DNA from 4 places in the Streptosporangium jomthongense genome. Region 3 is predicted to be linked to each of the others. Evidence: riboswitches for the same ligand, from Rfam matches in the RefSeq annotation. Region 3 holds a riboswitch; each other region holds the start of a gene.
The links. A riboswitch is a leader RNA that binds a small molecule or an ion and turns the genes downstream of it on or off. The one in region 3 is predicted to bind cobalamin.

Region 1 (4,159 bases), on a different contig from region 3:
CGGACGCCTCGTCTGGGACTGGGCGTAGGTCGTCCAGCGCAGCGTCATCGGCCTGGGGCGGGAGACGTCCCCGGCCAGGATCGGCGGGCGCACGTAGCGGGTGCCGTACGACTGCACCCAGCCGTGCTGGGTGGCCAGGTAGCCGTTGAGCCGCTCGGCGAAGTACTGGACCATGTCGTTGCGTTCCGGCTCTCCGTGCACCAGGACGTCAATACCCGCCCGCTCCTGGAAGACCAGGACCGAGCGGATCTCCGAGGCGATCAGCTCGTCGTAGGCGTCCTGGTCGATCCGCCCGGCGCGCAGGTCGGCGCGGGCCGCCCGCAGCCGCCCGGTCTGCGGGAAGGAGCCGATGGTGGTCGTGGGCAGCTCCGGCAGGCCGAGGCGGGCGCGCTGGGCCGCCGCCCGCTCACCGTACGGCTGGGGCCTGCGGGTGTCGGCGGGGGTGACCGCGGCGGCGCGGGCCCTGACCCCGGGGTCGTGGGTGAGCGCGGAGGCCTCGCGTGAGGCCAGGTCGGCCCGGTTGGCGGCCAGTCGTCCGGCGACGGCCCCGGTTCCCTCGCTGAGCCCGGTGGCCAGGGTGACGACCTCGGCGACCTTCTGCCTGGCGAAGGCGAGCCAGCGGCCGACCCGCGGGTCGAGGCCGTGTTCGAGCCCGAGGTCGACGGGGACGTGCAGCAGCGAGCAGGAGGGCGCGACGTCCACCCGGCCGGCCAGGCCGAGCAGGGTGGCCAGGGTCGCCAGCGACCCGCCCAGGTCGTTGATCCACACGTTGCGGCCGTCCACGACACCGGCGATCAGGCGCTTGCCGGGCAGACCGCCCGCGCGGGCCAGGTCCTCCAGGTTGGCCGCGGCCGGGCCGGTGAAGTCCAGTCCCAGGCCCTCGATCGGCGCCCTGGCCAGGACCGGCAGCGCGTCTCCGAGCCGGTCGAAGTAACCGGCGACGAGGATCTTCGGCCGGTCGGTCAGGGCGCCGAGCTCACGGTAGGCGTGGGCGGCGGCGTCGAGCACCGCCCGGTCGCGGTCCTGCGCCAGCGCGGGCTCGTCGAGCTGCACCCACTCGGCACCGGCCGCGCGCAGGGCGGCGAGCACCTCGGCGTAGACGGGCAGCAGCCGGTCGAGCAGGCCGATGGGTTCGAAGGCCGGGTCCGCGCCGGGGGCGGGCTTGGCCAGCAGCAGGTAGGTGACGGGGCCGACGAGCACGGGGCGCGCGGTGTGCCCGAGCGCGACGGCCTCGCGCAGTTCGCCGACCTGTTTTGCCGGGTCCGCGGCGAAGACGGTGTCAGGTCCCAGCTCCGGCACCAGGTAGTGGTAGTTGGTGTCGAACCACTTGGTCATCTCCAGCGGGGCGACCTCCTGGGTGCCCCGGGCCATGGCGAAGTATCCCGCCAGGGGGCCTTCCGTCTCCACGACGGCTCGGTGACGCGGGGGGACGGCGCCGACCATGACGGTGGTGTCGAGGACGTGGTCGTACAGCGAGAAGTCGCCGGTCGGCACCTCCCGCACCCCCGCCTCCGTCAGGTGCCGCCAGTTGCCTGCGCGCAGCCCGGCCGCGACGTCCAGCAGGTCACGCTCGGTCACCCGGCCCGCCCAGTGGCCCTCGATCGCCTTCTTCAGCTCACGGTCCGGCCCCTGACGGGGGTAGCCGTACACGGTGGGGGAGGAAGTCTCGGTCACGGAACTCTCCTTCGCGAGTCACGAAAGGACTCCGGTGCCCCGAGGGGAGAGACGAAGGAGAGGCGGGCGCACCAGGCCCGTCCCATGCCGCCGACCCACCCGCGAGGTCACCGAGGTCACCGCGTGCGTGGTCGCACGCGGGCAGTGGCAGGTCTTCGGACTCGCGGGCACGTCCGGGCCGTTGTCTCGCCCTGACACCTAGTGGCCGTCGCTTCCCGGACCCAATCTGCCGGATCCAGTGCGTTTGACGGCGGTCGTTCCCACTCACCGCTGCGGGGCAGTCCCGGAGTCACACCGGGTTCCCTCTTACGACGCGTCTGCCTGGCGGGCAGGGCGAACCGACTGCGTCCCCAACCCTACGCGCATCCGATGGCGGAGCGACAACCATATTCGGGCCCGCCGGCGGGTTCGCGGGATCGTTCTCCCGTCGCCCCGGGCCGCCTGAAACCGTACGGGGGAATTCGCGGGTCGCGGGAAAATCTCCGTCCCCCGCTTTCGCGACTCAACAACCGTGACCTAAGACCCCATTTCCTACAATTTCCGAAAGAAAAGGGCAGGCTATATTAGACCCGGCAAACCCCCCAGCCATCGGAGTTAACCATGTATCGGACTAAAGGGTCACATCTCCATCAAGGGCGTATACCAAGCGCCCTAACCGATGTCAAGTCGCGAGTCGCCGCCATTCTCCACCGGCGTTTCCCGGTCATCATGCGAGGGACGCTTGGCCTGGTGTTCCTGTGGTTCGGCGTGCTGAAGGTGGCGAACGTCAGCCCGGTCGGCGCCCTGGTCGCCGACACCCTGTCCTTCGTGCCGCTGCCCGCGTCGTTCGTGGTGCCCGCCCTGGGCGTGTTCGAGGTCGCGGTGGCCCTGGCGCTGTTCACCGGCCGGTGGCTGCGCCCGTTCCTGCCCGTGCTCCTGCTCCACCTCGTCGGCACGTTCCTGGTCCTGGTGCTCCACCCGGGTGTCGCGTTCAAGGACGGAAACCCGCTCATGCTCACAATGGAGGGCGAGTTCGTCGTCAAGAACGTCGTCCTGATCGCCGGGACATTGGTCGTCGCCGCGACCCTCCCCCGGCGCGAGGGGCACGAGGAACAGCGGGAGGAGTCCCGCCTGCCGGTTTCCACCACCTCGCGTTAGAGAACTCGCGACGAGCCCGTCGCGGGCTCACGGAGAACGAGTGCCGGGAAACGGGAAACGGGATCGCTCCGTTTCCCGTTTCCCCAAGGGCACGACGCCCCGCCCAGGACCTGTTTTGTGGATCTTCGCCGTGGCGAGGATCGTCCAGGTGGATGCCCCGCGAGGCGGAGGAGGAGCTCATAACGGAGTTATGGGCGACAGATTCTCCCCGGGCCCCCGCGGCAAACGCGGAGCGTTTTCGTGGGGTGGGGCGACAACGCGGCGGGGCGCCGCCTGGGCGACCGCGGCAGGCGGAAAGATCCGCAAAACAGGTCCTAGGGGAGCCCGTCCCCCAAGGGCGGGACCTTCGTCCCTGATGGTCACGCCGTACGGCTCCGACACTGGAGGTGACGGCTTCGCGCCCGGAGAGCGGGCGCCGCCACCGTCACGAAGAACGGGGGTTCAGATCATGCGATCCAAGCAGTGGGACGTACGGGTCTCCATCACCGAGGACGGCGACGAGACCTTCGCCAGGGCGGTCCTGCCCATCGCGGGCGCCGGGGAACTGGCGGGGATCGGCCGGGCACGCCGCAACCCGTCCGACGATCCGGTGGCCGAGATCGGCGACGAGCTCGCCGCCGCCAGGGCGCTGGCCGACCTGTCCGGCAGGCTGATGAGCGTCACCTCGGCGGACATCGCCCAGCTGACCGGCCCTACCTCGTGGTGAGGGGGCCCCGCGCACGGACCGGCCCGCCCGCCGTCGCCCTCACGGACTCCGGCGGACGGGCCCCGGTTCACCGCCGGCCGTAGACCTGGTGGACGAACTCGGCGAGCTTGTCGTCGGGCAGGCCCTTGGCCAGGTCGGCCTCACTGATCATGCCGACGATGCGGTGGTTCTCGATCACGGGCAGACGCTTGATCCGGTGCCGTTCCATCATGGTCAGCGCCTCGTCGACGCTGCCTTCGACGTCGATCCAGATCAGCCCCTGGGCGAGCTCACTCGCCGTCGTCTCGTCGAGGTTCCCGCCCTCTGCGCAGCACTTGATCACGATGTCACGGTCGGTGATGATCCCCTTGAGCCGGTCGTCGTCCCCGCAGACCGGCAGCGCGCCCACATCCAGGTCGCGCATCATCCGCGCGGCCGTACGCAGACTGTCGTGTTCACCGACGCACCGCGCGTCCGGGTGCATCAGGTCCCGGACCGTCCTGCCTGTCTCCGTTCTCGTCATCGTCACCCCTCCTGACGGTAGGTTTGTGGGCCTCTATAGCCCTATGCCCGATAAATTCGGATTCAGTGGGGCGATTCTGGAGAGAAAGACTGTGATCCACGATCACGGCCTTCTCGGCGGGCCACCCGGATGTCAGGATG
Region 2 (4,159 bases), on a different contig from region 3:
TCACGCAGGCCGAGCGCCTCGCGCAGGCCGGGCAGCGCCATGCCGCCCGCCCACATCTGGCGGGCGCGCAGGATGGCCAGCACCAGGTCGACGCGGACGGCACCCTGCGGGGCCGCGCCGAGCACGTGCAGGCCGTCGCGGATCTGGACGTCCTTGACCTCGCACAGCCAGCCGTCCACGTGCAGCAGGAAGTCGTCGAACTCGGCGTCGTGCGGACGGTCCTCGATGCCGAGGTCGTGGTCGAGCCTGGCGGCCTGGATCAGCGTCCAGATCTGCGCCCGGATCGCGGGCAGTTTGGCCGGGTCCATCGCGGCGATGGAGGCGTGCTCGTCGAGGAGCTGTTCAAGCCTGGCCATGTCGCCGTAGGTGTCGGCGCGGGCCATCGGCGGGACGAGGTGGTCGACCAGCGTGGCGTGGGCGCGGCGCTTGGCCTGGGTGCCCTCGCCGGGGTCGTTGACCAGGAACGGGTAGATCAGCGGCAGGTCCCCGAGTGCGGCGTCGGGGCCGCAGGAGGCCGACAGGCCCGCCGACTTGCCGGGCAGCCACTCCAGGTTGCCGTGCTTGCCGACGTGCACCACGGCGTGCGCGCCGAAGCCGTCGGACAGCCAGCGGTAGGCGGCCAGGTAGTGGTGGCTGGGCGGCAGGTCGGGGTCGTGGTAGATGGCGATGGGGTTCTCGCCGAACCCCCGGGGCGGCTGCACCATGACGACGACGTTGCCCGCGCGCAGCGCGGCCAGCACGATCTCACCGTCCGGGTCGGCGGAGGTGTCGACGAACAGTTCACCGGGCGGGGGTCCCCAGTGCTCCTCGACCGAGGTCCGCAGGTCCTCGGGCAGCGTGGCGAACCACGCGGCGTAGCGGGAGGCCTTGATCCGCACCGGGTTGCCCGCGAGCCGTTCCTCGGTGAGCCAGTCGGGGTCCTGGCCTCCGGCGGCGATGAGGGCGTGGATCAGCGCGTCGCCGTCCTGCCCGGTGACGCCGGGCAGTTCGTCCTCGGCGCCGATGTCGTAGCCGTGCTCGCGCATCGCGGCAAGCAGCCGCACCAGGCTCGCCGGGGTGTCGAGGCCGACGGCGTTGCCGATCCTGGAGTGCTTGGTCGGGTAGGCCGACAGCATCAGCACGATCCGCCGCTCTGCGGGCGGGACGTGCCGCAGGACGGCGTGCCGTACGGCGATGCCCGCCACGCGGGAGGCCCGCTCGGGGTCGGCGACGTAGACGGTCAGGCCGTCCCCGTCGATCTCCTTGAAGGAGAACGGCACCGTGATGATCCGCCCGTCGAACTCGGGGATCGCCACCTGGGTCGCCGCGTCGAGCGGGGAGAGGCCGTCGTCGTTGGCCTCCCAGGCGGCCCTGCCGCCGGTCAGGCACAGGCCCTGCAGGATCGGCACGTCGAGTTCGGCGAGCGCGCCGACGTCCCAGGCCTCGTCGTCGCCGCCCGCGGACGCGGTGGCCGGGCGGGTGCCGCCCGCGGCCAGCACGGTCACCACCAGGGCGTCGACCGTGCCCAGGGTGTCGAGCAGGCCCTGCTCGGCGCTGCGCAGGGAGGCGCAGTAGACGGGCAGCGCGCGGGCGCCCGCGTCCTCGATCGCGGCGCAGAGCGTCTCGACGAAGGCGGTGTTGCCCGCGACGTGGTGGGCGCGGTAGTAGAGCACGCCGACGACCGGGCCCTCCTCGCGGCGCGCCCGGCGTTCGAGCACGCCCCAGGCGGGCGTCGGGGCGGGCGGGGCGAAGCCGTGGCCGGTCAGCAGCAGCGTGTCCGACAGGAAGCGGCCCAGTTCGGCGAGGTTGGCGGCCCCGCCGTGGGCGAGGTAGGCGTGCGCCTCGGCGCACACCCCGCCGGGCACGGTCGACAGTTCCATCAGCTCGGCGTCCGGCGCCTGCTCGCCGCCGAGCACGACGACGGGCAGCGGCCCGGCGAGCAGGGCGTCCAGGCCCTCCTCCCAGGCGCGGCGCCCGCCGAGCAGCCGTACGACGACCAGGTCGGCGCCCTCGACGAGGGGAGGCAGGTCCCCCGCGGTGAGCCTGGCGGGATTGCCGAGCCGGTAGTCCGCGCCGCTGGCGCGGGCGCTGAGCAGGTCGGTGTCGGAGGTGGAGAGCAGGAGGATCATTCGCCACGCTCCCCGGCGGGGAGCGGCGCGGCCGTGAACGGCGGTGCAGGCTTGCGGCTGGGGAACGGCGAACAGCGCACAGGGCTTTCCTCCCTCGGGGTCCTCGCCCCGGGTCGTCGTCGGCTACGACGGCTGGAGTCTCCTGGCTCCCGGATCGATGCTCCCCCCGGCCTTCCCGCCCGTTGCCGGACCGTGGCTGGATGGGGTTCGCTCCCCGGTTACAGTGGCGGGACCGCGCCGGATTCACACCGGCTTCCTCCCTTTTGCCGTCGCCAACGATGAGACTACGGCAGCGAGGTCCCCGCAAGAAACTGGAGTTACCATCCTCAGCGTGTCAAAAGGTCACTTCTCCGGACGATCTCATCCCGACGCGTGCCCGGGGGCGCTCCAGGTGCATTCCGCGGCCGACGGCGGCCTGGCGCGCGTCAGGGTGCCCGGAGGGCGCCTGACGGCCCCGCAGCTGCGCGAGCTGGCCTCGGCCGCCGAGACCTGCGGCAACGGCGTCGTCGAGCTGACCTCCCGGGCGAACGTCCAGGTGCGCGGGCTGGGCGCCGGGGACGACTTCGCGGCCCGCATGGCACAGGCGGGGCTGCTGCCCTCGGCCACCCACGAACGGGTCCGCAACGTCCTGGCCTCACCGCTGAGCGGCCTCGACGGTCGGGGGATTCTCGACGTGGGACCGCTGACCCGTGAGCTCGACCTGCGCCTGTGCGGCACGCCCGCGCTCGCCGGCCTGCCGGGGCGGTTCCTGTTCGCGCTCGACGACGGCCGGGGCGACGTGGCCTGGCTCGGGGCGGACGCCGCGATCCTGCCGACCGGCCCCGGCGAGGTGGCGTTGCTGCTGGCCGAGACCGACAGCGGCCTGCGGATGCCGCCGGGGTCGGCGGTCGCCGCGCTGCTGACCGCCGCCGAGGCGTTCCTGGCCGAGCCCGGGGTGCGGGAGGGCCGTGTGTGGCGGATCGGCGAACTGCCCGGCTGCGCGGAGCGCGTCGCCGCCCGGGTCGCGGCCACCCTGGAGACGACCTCCGCCCCCGTACGGCGGGCCCCCGTCCCGGCGCCCTCCCACGGTCCCGTCGGGACCGTCGAACAGCCCTCAGGCCTGAACACGCTCGGCGTCACGGTGCCGCTGGGGCGGCTGACCTCCGCCCAGGCCGCCCTGCTGGCCGGCCTGGCCGTCGAGGAGGTACGGCTGACGCCGTGGCGCGGCGTCGTCCTGCCCGGCCTGTCCCCGGCCGCTCTCTCCGAGGTCGCCGGGCGGCTCGTCGCCGCCGGGCTGGTCCTCGACCCGGCCTCGCCGTGGACGGGCGTGACGGCCTGCGCGGGGCGGCCCGGCTGCGCGAAGTCACTGGCCGACGTGCGGGCCGACGCCGCCCGCTGGATCGCGGCCGAGAGCGACCCGCCCTCGGCCGTCCCCGCCCGCCCCGGTACGCTCCCGGTGCACTGGGCGGGCTGCGAACGACGTTGCGGCCGCCCGCGAGGACGGGCCGTCGACGTGGTCGCGACCACGACCGGCTACCGGGTCCTCCTGGAGGACAGCGGCTTGGACAGCGGCTTGAACAGTGGCCTGAACTGCGCGGACATCGAGGAGACCACGGCCGCCGTGGCGGCTCTGAGAGGGGAAACGTGACCGACTACGTCCGGGACGGCGCGGAGATCTACCGGCGTTCCTTCGCCACCATCCGCGCCGAGAGCGACCTGGACGGCCTGCCGCCGGACGTCGCCCAGGTGGCGGTCCGCATGATCCACGCCTGCGGGATGGTGGACCTGGTCGCCGACCTCGGCTGGTCGCCGGGCGTGGTCGCCTCGGCCAGGGCGGCCCTGCGCGCGGGGGCGCCCGTGCTGTGCGACGCGATGATGGTCGCCTCGGGGGTGACCCGGCGCCGCCTGCCCGCGGGCAACGAGGTGCTCTGCACGCTGGGTGAGCCCGGCGTGCCCGAGCTGGCCGTACGGCTCGGCACCACCCGCAGCGCGGCCGCCCTCGAACTGTGGCGCGACCGTCTCGAAGGGGCGGTCGTCGCGATCGGCAACGCGCCGACCGCGCTGTTCAGGCT
Region 3 (4,159 bases):
GTCGAGAAGGGCGCGGTGCAGTCCGGTGTCGGCGTGGCCGGTCTTCCTGGCGCGGGTGTCCTCACGGGCGCGGCGCCGCTGCTCGGCCATCAGCTCCCTGAACCCGGTGACGTCCACGTCGAGGCCGTGTTCGGCGGCGATCTCGACGGTCAGGTCGATCGGGAAGCCGTAGGTGTCGTGCAGCTTGAAGGCCGTGGCCGCAGGCAGCCGTTCCCCGGTCCGGATGATGGCCCGGTCGAGCAGCGCGCTGCCCTGGCGCAGCGTCGAGCGGAAGGTCTCCTCCTCGCCGTAGGCGTAGGCCGAGATTCGGTCGAAGTCGGCGGCCAGCTCCGGGTAGGAGGGCGCCATGCAGTCGCGGGCCACCGGCAGCAGTTCGGGCAGGACCGGGTCCTCGTAGCCGAGCAGCCGGACGGCGCGGATCGCCCGGCGCAGGATCCGGCGCAGCACGTAGCCACGTCCCTCGTTGGAGGGGGTGACGCCGTCGCCGATCAGCATGAGCGCGGTGCGGACGTGGTCGGCGACGACCCGGAGCCGGACGTCGTCGGGGTGGCTCTCGGCCGCGGACGGCCCGGAGCGCACGCCGTATCTGGTTCCGGTCAGCGCCGCGGCGGCGTCCAGGACGGGCCGGGTCTCGTCGGTCTCGTAGAGGTTGTCGACGCCCTGGAGCAGCGCCGCCATGCGTTCCAGGCCCATGCCGGTGTCGATGTTGCGGGAGGGCAGCTCGCCGAGGATCGGGTAGTCCTCCTTGCCGACGCCCTCGCCCCGCTCGTATTGCATAAAAACAAGGTTCCAGAATTCGAGGTAACGGTCCTCGTCGACCTCGGGCCCGCCCTCTCGCCCATAGGCCGGGCCACGGTCGTAGTAGAGCTCGGAGCAGGGCCCGCACGGCCCGGGGACGCCCATGGACCAGAAGTTGTCGGCCTTGCCGCGCCGTACGATGCGGGCCTCCGGCAGGCCGATCACGTCCTGCCACAGGGCGTGGGCCTCGTCGTCGTCCAGGTAGACGGTGGCCCAGATCCGGTCGGGGTCGAGGCCGTAGCCTCCCTCGGCCCGAGGCTTGACCGTCAGGTCCCAGGCGAGCCTGATCGCCTCCTCCTTGAAGTAGTCGCCGAAGGAGAAGTTGCCGCTCATCTGGAAGAACGTGCCGTGCCTGGTGGTCTTGCCGACCTCGTCGATGTCGAGGGTGCGGATGCACTTCTGCACGCTGGCCGCCCGGGGGGACGGCGGTGTCCGCTGCCCGAGGAGATAGGGCTTGAACGGCACCATGCCCGCGTTGACGAACAGCAGCGTCGGGTCGTCGGCGGGCAGCGGCGCGCTGGCGGCCACGGTGTGCCCCGCCGCCGCGAAGTGCTCAAGGAACCGCCGTTTGACCTCCGCCGTCCGCACTTGCCCTCCCGAATACCGCCAGTCTTTGCAATTGCAAATTTGTTGCAACAAGGCATCGTACAGCCGCCGCCGGAACCGGAGGCCATCTTCAGCGCATCAACGGCTTCGTGCAATGATGACCGGCGAAGGCGAGCGCGGACGAGGAAGCCGGTGCGAATCCGGCGCGGTCCCGCCACTGTGATCGGCGAGCGGACCCCCACGAGGTCACCGCCCCCTGCGGGGTGGGAAGACGGGGGCGAGCATCGACCCGAGAGCCAGGAGACTCACGCGGTCGCCTCCTCGACGAACTGGGGCGGATCTCCCCGGAGAGGAGCGGGTCGGCCGATGGATGACCTCGCGTGGCGACGACCGCACGAGCCCTCCGCGCCGACGTGTGCCCGGAGACGACCTCCTGGCCGGTTCCGTGACCTTCCGGCAGGGCCGTCCCATGGTGCAGATCCCGTGAGAGGAACCGTCCGTGACGGTCAGACGTCCCCTGTCCCTGTTGCTCGCCCTGTCCTGCGCCGTGCTCCTGGCCGGTTGCGGCGCCTCCTCCGGAGCCCCGGCTGAAGCCCCTGCCGGGGCCGTCGCGGGCTTCCCGGTCACCCTCGACGACTGCGGCGTCAGGACGACCTACGACCGCCCGCCGCGGCGGGCGGTCTCCCTCAACCAGCACGCGACCGAGGTGATGCTGGCGCTGGGACTGCAGGGGTCGATGGCCGGCACCGGATATCTCGACGACAAGGTCCTGCCCGAGTACCAGGCCGCCTACGACGGGGTGAAGGTGCTCTCCAGGCAGTACCCCTCCTACGAGGCGCTGCTGGCCGAGGAGCCCGACTTCGTCTACGGCGGTTTCTCCAGCGCCTTCGACGAGAAGGAGGGCCGCGGCCGCGACGCGCTGGGCAAGGCCGGGATCGACACCTACCTCAACGTCGAGCAGTGCCCGTCAGGCCCGGTGGACATGGACCTGATGGACCGGGAGATCCGCAACGTCGCCACGATCTTCGGCGTGCGCGAACGGGCCGAGGCGCTCATCACCCGGCTGCACGAGCCCCTGACGCGGGTCAGGGAGAGGCTCGCCGACGTCGAGCCGGTCAGGTTGTTCGTCTACGACAGCGGCGACAAGACCGCCTTCACCGCCGGGGGCAAGGGCGTCGGCGACGAGATCATCACGCTGGCGGGCGCGCGGAACGTCTTCACCGACGTGGACAAGACGTGGGCCGACGTGTCGTTCGAGCAGGTCGCCGAGCGCGCGCCCGACTGGATCGTCGTCTACGACTACGGCGAGGAGAAGGTCGAGGACAAGAAGAGGTTCCTGCTGTCGAACCCGGCGCTCGCCGACGTTCCGGCGATCAGGCACAGGCGGTTCGCGGTGCTGCCGCTGTCGTCGGTCGTGCTCGGGGTCCGGGCGCCGTCGGCGGTCGAGTCGCTGGCCCGGCAGATCCACCCCGACCGGTTCGAGTGAGCGGCCTGACCGGGCTCTCCCGGACGACGCCCGTCACCCGGCGCCCCGGCCTGCCGTACCCGCTGACGCTCGCGCTGTGCGCGCTGCTGCTCGGCGGGGCGGTCACGGCGGGGGTCGCGGCCGGTTCGATCAGCCTGCCCGCCGAACAGGTGTGGGGCATCCTGCTGCACCGCCTCCACCCCGCGCTGGCCGAACCGGTCTGGTCCCCGGTCAGGGAGACCGTCGTCATGGACGTACGGCTGCCGCGGGTGATCCTGGGCGGGGTCATCGGCGCCGGTCTTTCGGTCTGCGGGATGGCGTTGCAGGCGCTGGTGCGCAACCCGCTGGCCGATCCGATGCTGCTTGGCGTCTCCTCCGGCGCCAGCGTGGGCGCGGTGAGCGTAACTGTGTTCGGCCTGACCTTCCTCGGACCGTTCTCACTGCCGGTCGCCGCGTTCGCGGGGGCGCTGGCGGCGCTGGTCACGGTCTATTTCCTGGCCCGGTCCGGCGGGCGGATGACCACGGTACGGCTGGTGCTGGCCGGGGTGGCGACGGCCGAGGTGCTCTCGGCGGCGGCCAGCTTCCTGGTGGTGACCTCCGACGACCCGCACCGGGCCCAGTCGGCCGTCCGCTGGATGCTCGGCGGCGTCGCCGGGACGACGTGGACGACGGTGTGGGTGCCCGCGGCGGCCGTGACGGCGGGCACCGTCGTCCTGCTGGGCGTCTCGCGCCCGCTGAACCTGCTGCTGGCCGGGGAGGAGGCCGCCGCCTCCCTGGGGTTGGACGTGCACCGCTTCAGGGCGGCGCTGTTCGTGCTGGTGGCCATGGTGATCGGCACCGTCGTCGCGGTCAGCGGGGCCATCGGGTTCGTCGGGCTGATCATGCCCCATGTGGTGCGGCTGCTCGTCGGGGCCGACCACCGGCGGGCGCTTCCGGCCACGGCGCTGCTCGGGGCGGCGTTCCTCATCACGGCCGACCTGGTCGCCAGGACGCTGATCACCCCCGAGGAGATCCCGGTGGGGATCATCACGGCGCTGGTCGGCGGGCCGTTCTTCCTGTGGCTGATGCGCAGGAGGACCTGATGGGCGCTCTGGCCGTACGGGAGGTCTCGGTGCGGATCGGCGGCAGGGACCTGGTGCGCGCGGTGACGTTCGAGGTGGCCCCCGGTGAGGTGCTCGGCCTGGCCGGGCCCAACGGCGCGGGCAAGTCGACCCTGCTGAGGACCCTCTACCGGGTGCTGCGCCCCACCGCCGGGCAGGTGCTCCTCGACGGGCACGACGTGTGGCGGATGCCGGGCAGATGGCTGGCCCGCCGGCTGGCCGCGGTGCTTCAGGATGGCGGCGGCGACTT
Region 4 (4,159 bases), on a different contig from region 3:
CGGGCCGCTGGCGCTGATCGGCCCGGAGATGCCGACCGTGGCGGTCGTCCCCGACGACGAGCTGCTGGACAAGAACCTCACCACGCTGGGGGAGATCCGCGCGCGCGGCGGGCGGGTGCTCATGGTCGGGCACCGCGAGGCCGATCCCCGGCTGGCCGACGACTGCCTGGTGGTGCCCAGGAACGAGATCGAGCTCGACCCGATCCTGCTGTCGATCCCGCTGCAGCTGTTCGCCTACCACGCGGCCGTCGCGCTCGGCCGCGACGTGGACAAGCCGCGCAACCTCGCCAAGAGCGTCACCGTGGAGTGAGCGCCTGATGCCCCAATTGCGGTGCAGAGAGTGACATATCTGCAACGTAGGGTATCGAGAGATCTGGGGGATCTCGGCGGAAGGGACGCTTATGCACCGTAGGCGATTCCTCGCGCTCGCGCTGGGGGTCATGGTCGCCGGGGGCTGCGGTGACATGGGCGGCCCCGGTGCGGGGTGGGCGCGCAGGCTGACCATCGTCGCGCCGGTCGTCCGCGGGCGGCGCTGGGACCAGGCCGCCCACGCGCTGGCCGCGATCCTGACCGGCGAGAGGATGGCCGGTGCGGTCGAGGTGAGCGGCGCGGGCGCCCAGGGGATGGCCGCCCTGACCGCGTTCGCCGCCGTCGGGGGCCCCTTCGCGCGCGAGGGCCGGGTGTTCCTGGCGGGCGTGCCGATGCTGGCGGGCGGCGAGACCGCCGACGCGGACTCCGTGCTGGCGGCCTCGACCCCGCTGGCCAGGCTGGCCGGAGACTGGTCCGTCCTGGCCGTCTCCCCGAACTCCCTGCTGCGGACCTTCGAGGACTTCGTCGCGGCGCTGCGCCGCGACCCGGCGCGGCTGGTGGTCGGGGGAGGGGCCGAGGGCGGCTCCGACCACGTGCTCTACGGCATGATCGGCAAGTGCCTCGGCGTCGACGTCAGGCTGATGGAGTACGCCGGCTACCCGACCGAGTCCGAGGCCGTCGAGGCGCTGCACGAGGGGCGGGTGGCCGCGCTCCTCGGCTCGGCCGGCTCCCTCCTGCCGAAGATCGCCACGGGCCGGCTGATGCCGCTCGCGGTCTCCTCGGGGGAGCGGATCGACGGCATCGACGCGCCGACGCTGATGGAGCGGGAGGTGCGCCTGGAGTACGCCGACTGGTGCGGGGTGCTCGGTCCCCGGGCCATGAGCCCCGGCGACCGGGACGGGGCGGTCGCCCTGTGCGACCGGATCGACGCCTCGCCCCGATGGCAGGCCGTGTGCGCGGCCAACGGCTGGCACCGGGCGTACCTGAGCGGTGACGACTTCCGCCGGTGGCTGGTCACGGAGACCCGCCGTACCCGCGCGGTGCTCAACGAGCTCGGGTTGCTGAGCATCCCCGACACAAACTGTTGGGGTGGTTGCGTCAGGCGGCACTAGATGTAGGATCCTGGTCGTCGCTGGTTCGCCCACGAGGGCGAGGCAACAGGGAACCCGGTGAGAGACCGGGACTGCCCCGCAGCGGTGAACGGGAACGAAAGCCGTCAACTGAGCACTGGGTGAACCACGCCCGGGAAGCGACGGCCGGTAGGAGCGCGCGTCACGCCCGTGAGTCCGAAGACCTGCCCGCGGTGTGTGGAGAGGGGACCGACCAGGTCCCCGCTCGGCACGAGAGTTGTCCAGGGCTTCGAGGGAGAGCCGCGGGACGAGGCGGTCCGGCGTGCCCGGGAGCCGCCCGTTGACGCGCGCCCTGCTCCGTGAGCCGTACGGGGATTACCTGCACGAGGGGTGGCACGTGACACAGACCTTGGCCGAGAAGGCGGAGAAGACCGGGCACTCGCCGGACGATCGCAGGCGGGCGATCGAGGAGGCCGCGGCCCGGGTGATCACCGACCCGGAGAACTCCAGAGCCGCCGCCAGGCTGCTGACAGGCCTGATCGCCGAGGAGGCCGCCGAGCACGGCGTCACGACATTCTCCGAGTCGATCGCCGCGACCCACGGCGCGGGGCTCCTGCAGGACGGGCTGGCCGCCTTCGTCGCCGCCAACGCCGCCGCCCTCGACGCGCTGGTCGACCCGGCCGCCGACGACAGGTTCGAGTACTTCGGGCTGCGCACCGTCTACGACCGCTACCTGCTGCGCCACCCGAGCACCCGCAAGGTCCTCGAACGCCCCCAGCACTTCCTGCTGCGCGTGGCCTGCGGTCTGTCGGAGACGGTCGAGGAGGCCGCCGAACTGTACGGGCTCATGGCCACTCTGTCCTACCTGCCCAGTTCGCCCACCCTGTTCAACTCCGGTTCCCGCAGGCCCCAGCTGTCCTCCTGCTTCCTGCTCGACTCCCCGAGGGACGAGCTAGAGGCCATCTACCAGCGCTACGGCCAGGTCGCCCGCCTGTCGAAGTACGCCGGGGGCATCGGCATCGCCTGGACCCGGGTCCGCTCGCGCGGCTCGCTGATCCGCGGCACCAACGGCCACTCGAACGGCATCGTGCCGTGGCTGCGCACCCTCGACTCCAGCGTCGCCGCCGTCAACCAGGGCGGCCGTCGCAAGGGCGCGGCCTGCGTCTACCTGGAGCCCTGGCACGCCGACATCGAGGAGTTCCTCGAACTGCGCGACAACACCGGCGAGGAGGCGCGCCGTACGCACAATCTGAACCTCGCCAACTGGATCCCCGACGAGTTCATGCGGCGGGTCGAGGCCGACGAGATGTGGTCGCTGTTCGACCCCAAGGAGGTCCCGCACCTCACCGACCTGTACGGCGAGGCGTTCGAGGAGGCCTACCGCAGGGCGGAGGCCGAGGGCGGGTTCGTCAGGCAGGTCCCGGCCCGTGCCCTGTACGGCCGCATGATGCGCACGCTGGCCCAGACCGGCAACGGCTGGATGACCTTCAAGGACGCCTCGAACCGGACCTCGAACCAGACGGCCCGTCCGGGCAACGTCATCCACCTGTCGAACCTGTGCACCGAGATCCTGGAGGTCACCAGCGACGCGGAGACCGCCGTCTGCAACCTCGGCTCGATCAACCTGGCGGCCCACCTCACCGCGGACGGTGTGGACTGGGAGCGGCTGCGCCGTACGGCTCGCACCGCGGTCAGGTTCCTGGACAGGACCATCGACCTGGGCTTCTACCCGACGCCCGAGGCCCGCGCGGCCAACGAGCGCTGGCGGCCCGTCGGGCTGGGCGTGATGGGGCTGGCCGACGTCTTCTTCGCGCTGCGGCTGCCGTTCGACTCGCCGCGGGCGCTTGAGCTGTCGACCCGGATCGCCGAGGAGATCGCGCTGGCCGCCTACGCCACCTCCAGCGACCTGGCCGCCGAGCGGGGGCGCCACCCCTCCTACGGGGACACCCGCGCCGCCGACGGCGTGCTGCACCCCGACCACTACGGGGCCGCCCGTTCGGCGGAGTGGACGGCGCTCAGGGAGCGGATCGCCGTGACCGGCCTGCGCAACTCGCTGATGATCGCGATCGCCCCCACGGCCACCATCGCCTCCATCGCGGGCTGCTACGAGTGCATCGAGCCCCAGGTGTCGAACGTCTTCAAGCGCGAGACCCTCTCCGGGGAGTTCCTCCAGGTCAACCGCTATCTGGTCGCCGACCTCACGGCCCGGGGCCTGTGGACCCCGCAGATCAGGGACGCGATCAAGCGGGCGGACGGCTCGATCCAGGACGTCCCGGGCATCCCCGACGACCTCAGGACGCTCTACCGGACCGCGTGGGAGCTGCCGCAGAAGGCGCTGATCGACCTGGCCGCGGCGCGCGCGCCGTACATCGACCAGTCGCAGTCGCTCAACCTGTTCATGGCGACCCCGACCATCGGCAAGCTCTCCTCGATGTACGCCTACGCCTGGCGCTCGGGCCTGAAGACCACCTACTACCTGCGCTCCCGTCCGGCCACCCGCATCGCGCAGACCACCGTGTCGGCCACTGTGCCGGCCGCTGTGTCAGCGACTGTGCCGGCCACCGCGGCACAGTCGCTCCCCGAGCAGGACGTGATCGCCTGCTCGCTGGAGAACCCCGAGTACTGCGACGCCTGCCAGTAGGCCCCGTGACCCAAGCCGAAAGGTCATTCTCCGAATGCTGCTCGACCCCGGTATGAACCTCACCCTGCGCCCCATGCGCTACCCGGACTTCTACGAACGCTACCGGGCGGCCATCCGCAACACCTGGACCGTCGAGGAG

Region 1: it holds a riboswitch for cobalamin, as region 3 does, so the genes downstream of both, metE (5-methyltetrahydropteroyltriglutamate--homocysteine S-methyltransferase) here and ACFOYY_RS03390 (ABC transporter substrate-binding protein) in region 3, are expected to answer to the same signal.
Region 2: it holds a riboswitch for cobalamin, as region 3 does, so the genes downstream of both, cobN (cobaltochelatase subunit CobN) here and ACFOYY_RS03390 (ABC transporter substrate-binding protein) in region 3, are expected to answer to the same signal.
Region 4: it holds a riboswitch for cobalamin, as region 3 does, so the genes downstream of both, ACFOYY_RS31350 (ribonucleoside-diphosphate reductase subunit alpha) here and ACFOYY_RS03390 (ABC transporter substrate-binding protein) in region 3, are expected to answer to the same signal.

What each region holds. Positions count from the first base shown of each region.
Region 1 covers NZ_JBHSBC010000012.1:231,313-235,471, forward strand. Annotated here, with positions in the region: gene metE (5-methyltetrahydropteroyltriglutamate--homocysteine S-methyltransferase) at 1-1,674, opposite strand, end outside; cobalamin riboswitch at 1,804-2,033, opposite strand; gene ACFOYY_RS12790 (hypothetical protein) at 2,383-2,811, shown strand; gene ACFOYY_RS12795 (dsRBD fold-containing protein) at 3,260-3,517, shown strand; gene ACFOYY_RS12800 (CBS domain-containing protein) at 3,585-4,019, opposite strand.
Region 2 covers NZ_JBHSBC010000054.1:38,308-42,466, reverse strand. Annotated here, with positions in the region: gene cobN (cobaltochelatase subunit CobN) at 1-2,108, opposite strand, end outside; cobalamin riboswitch at 2,222-2,420, opposite strand; gene cobG (precorrin-3B synthase) at 2,440-3,735, shown strand; gene ACFOYY_RS40160 (precorrin-8X methylmutase) at 3,732-4,159, shown strand, end outside.
Region 3 covers NZ_JBHSBC010000002.1:28,863-33,021, reverse strand. Annotated here, with positions in the region: gene alaS (alanine--tRNA ligase) at 1-1,386, opposite strand, end outside; cobalamin riboswitch at 1,528-1,650, shown strand; gene ACFOYY_RS03390 (ABC transporter substrate-binding protein) at 1,844-2,830, shown strand; gene ACFOYY_RS03385 (FecCD family ABC transporter permease) at 2,827-3,891, shown strand; gene ACFOYY_RS03380 (ABC transporter ATP-binding protein) at 3,891-4,159, shown strand, end outside.
Region 4 covers NZ_JBHSBC010000037.1:37,763-41,921, forward strand. Annotated here, with positions in the region: gene glmS (glutamine--fructose-6-phosphate transaminase (isomerizing)) at 1-310, shown strand, start outside; gene ACFOYY_RS31345 (Bug family tripartite tricarboxylate transporter substrate binding protein) at 402-1,421, shown strand; cobalamin riboswitch at 1,426-1,625, shown strand; gene ACFOYY_RS31350 (ribonucleoside-diphosphate reductase subunit alpha) at 1,777-4,020, shown strand; gene ACFOYY_RS31355 (ribonucleotide-diphosphate reductase subunit beta) at 4,055-4,159, shown strand, end outside.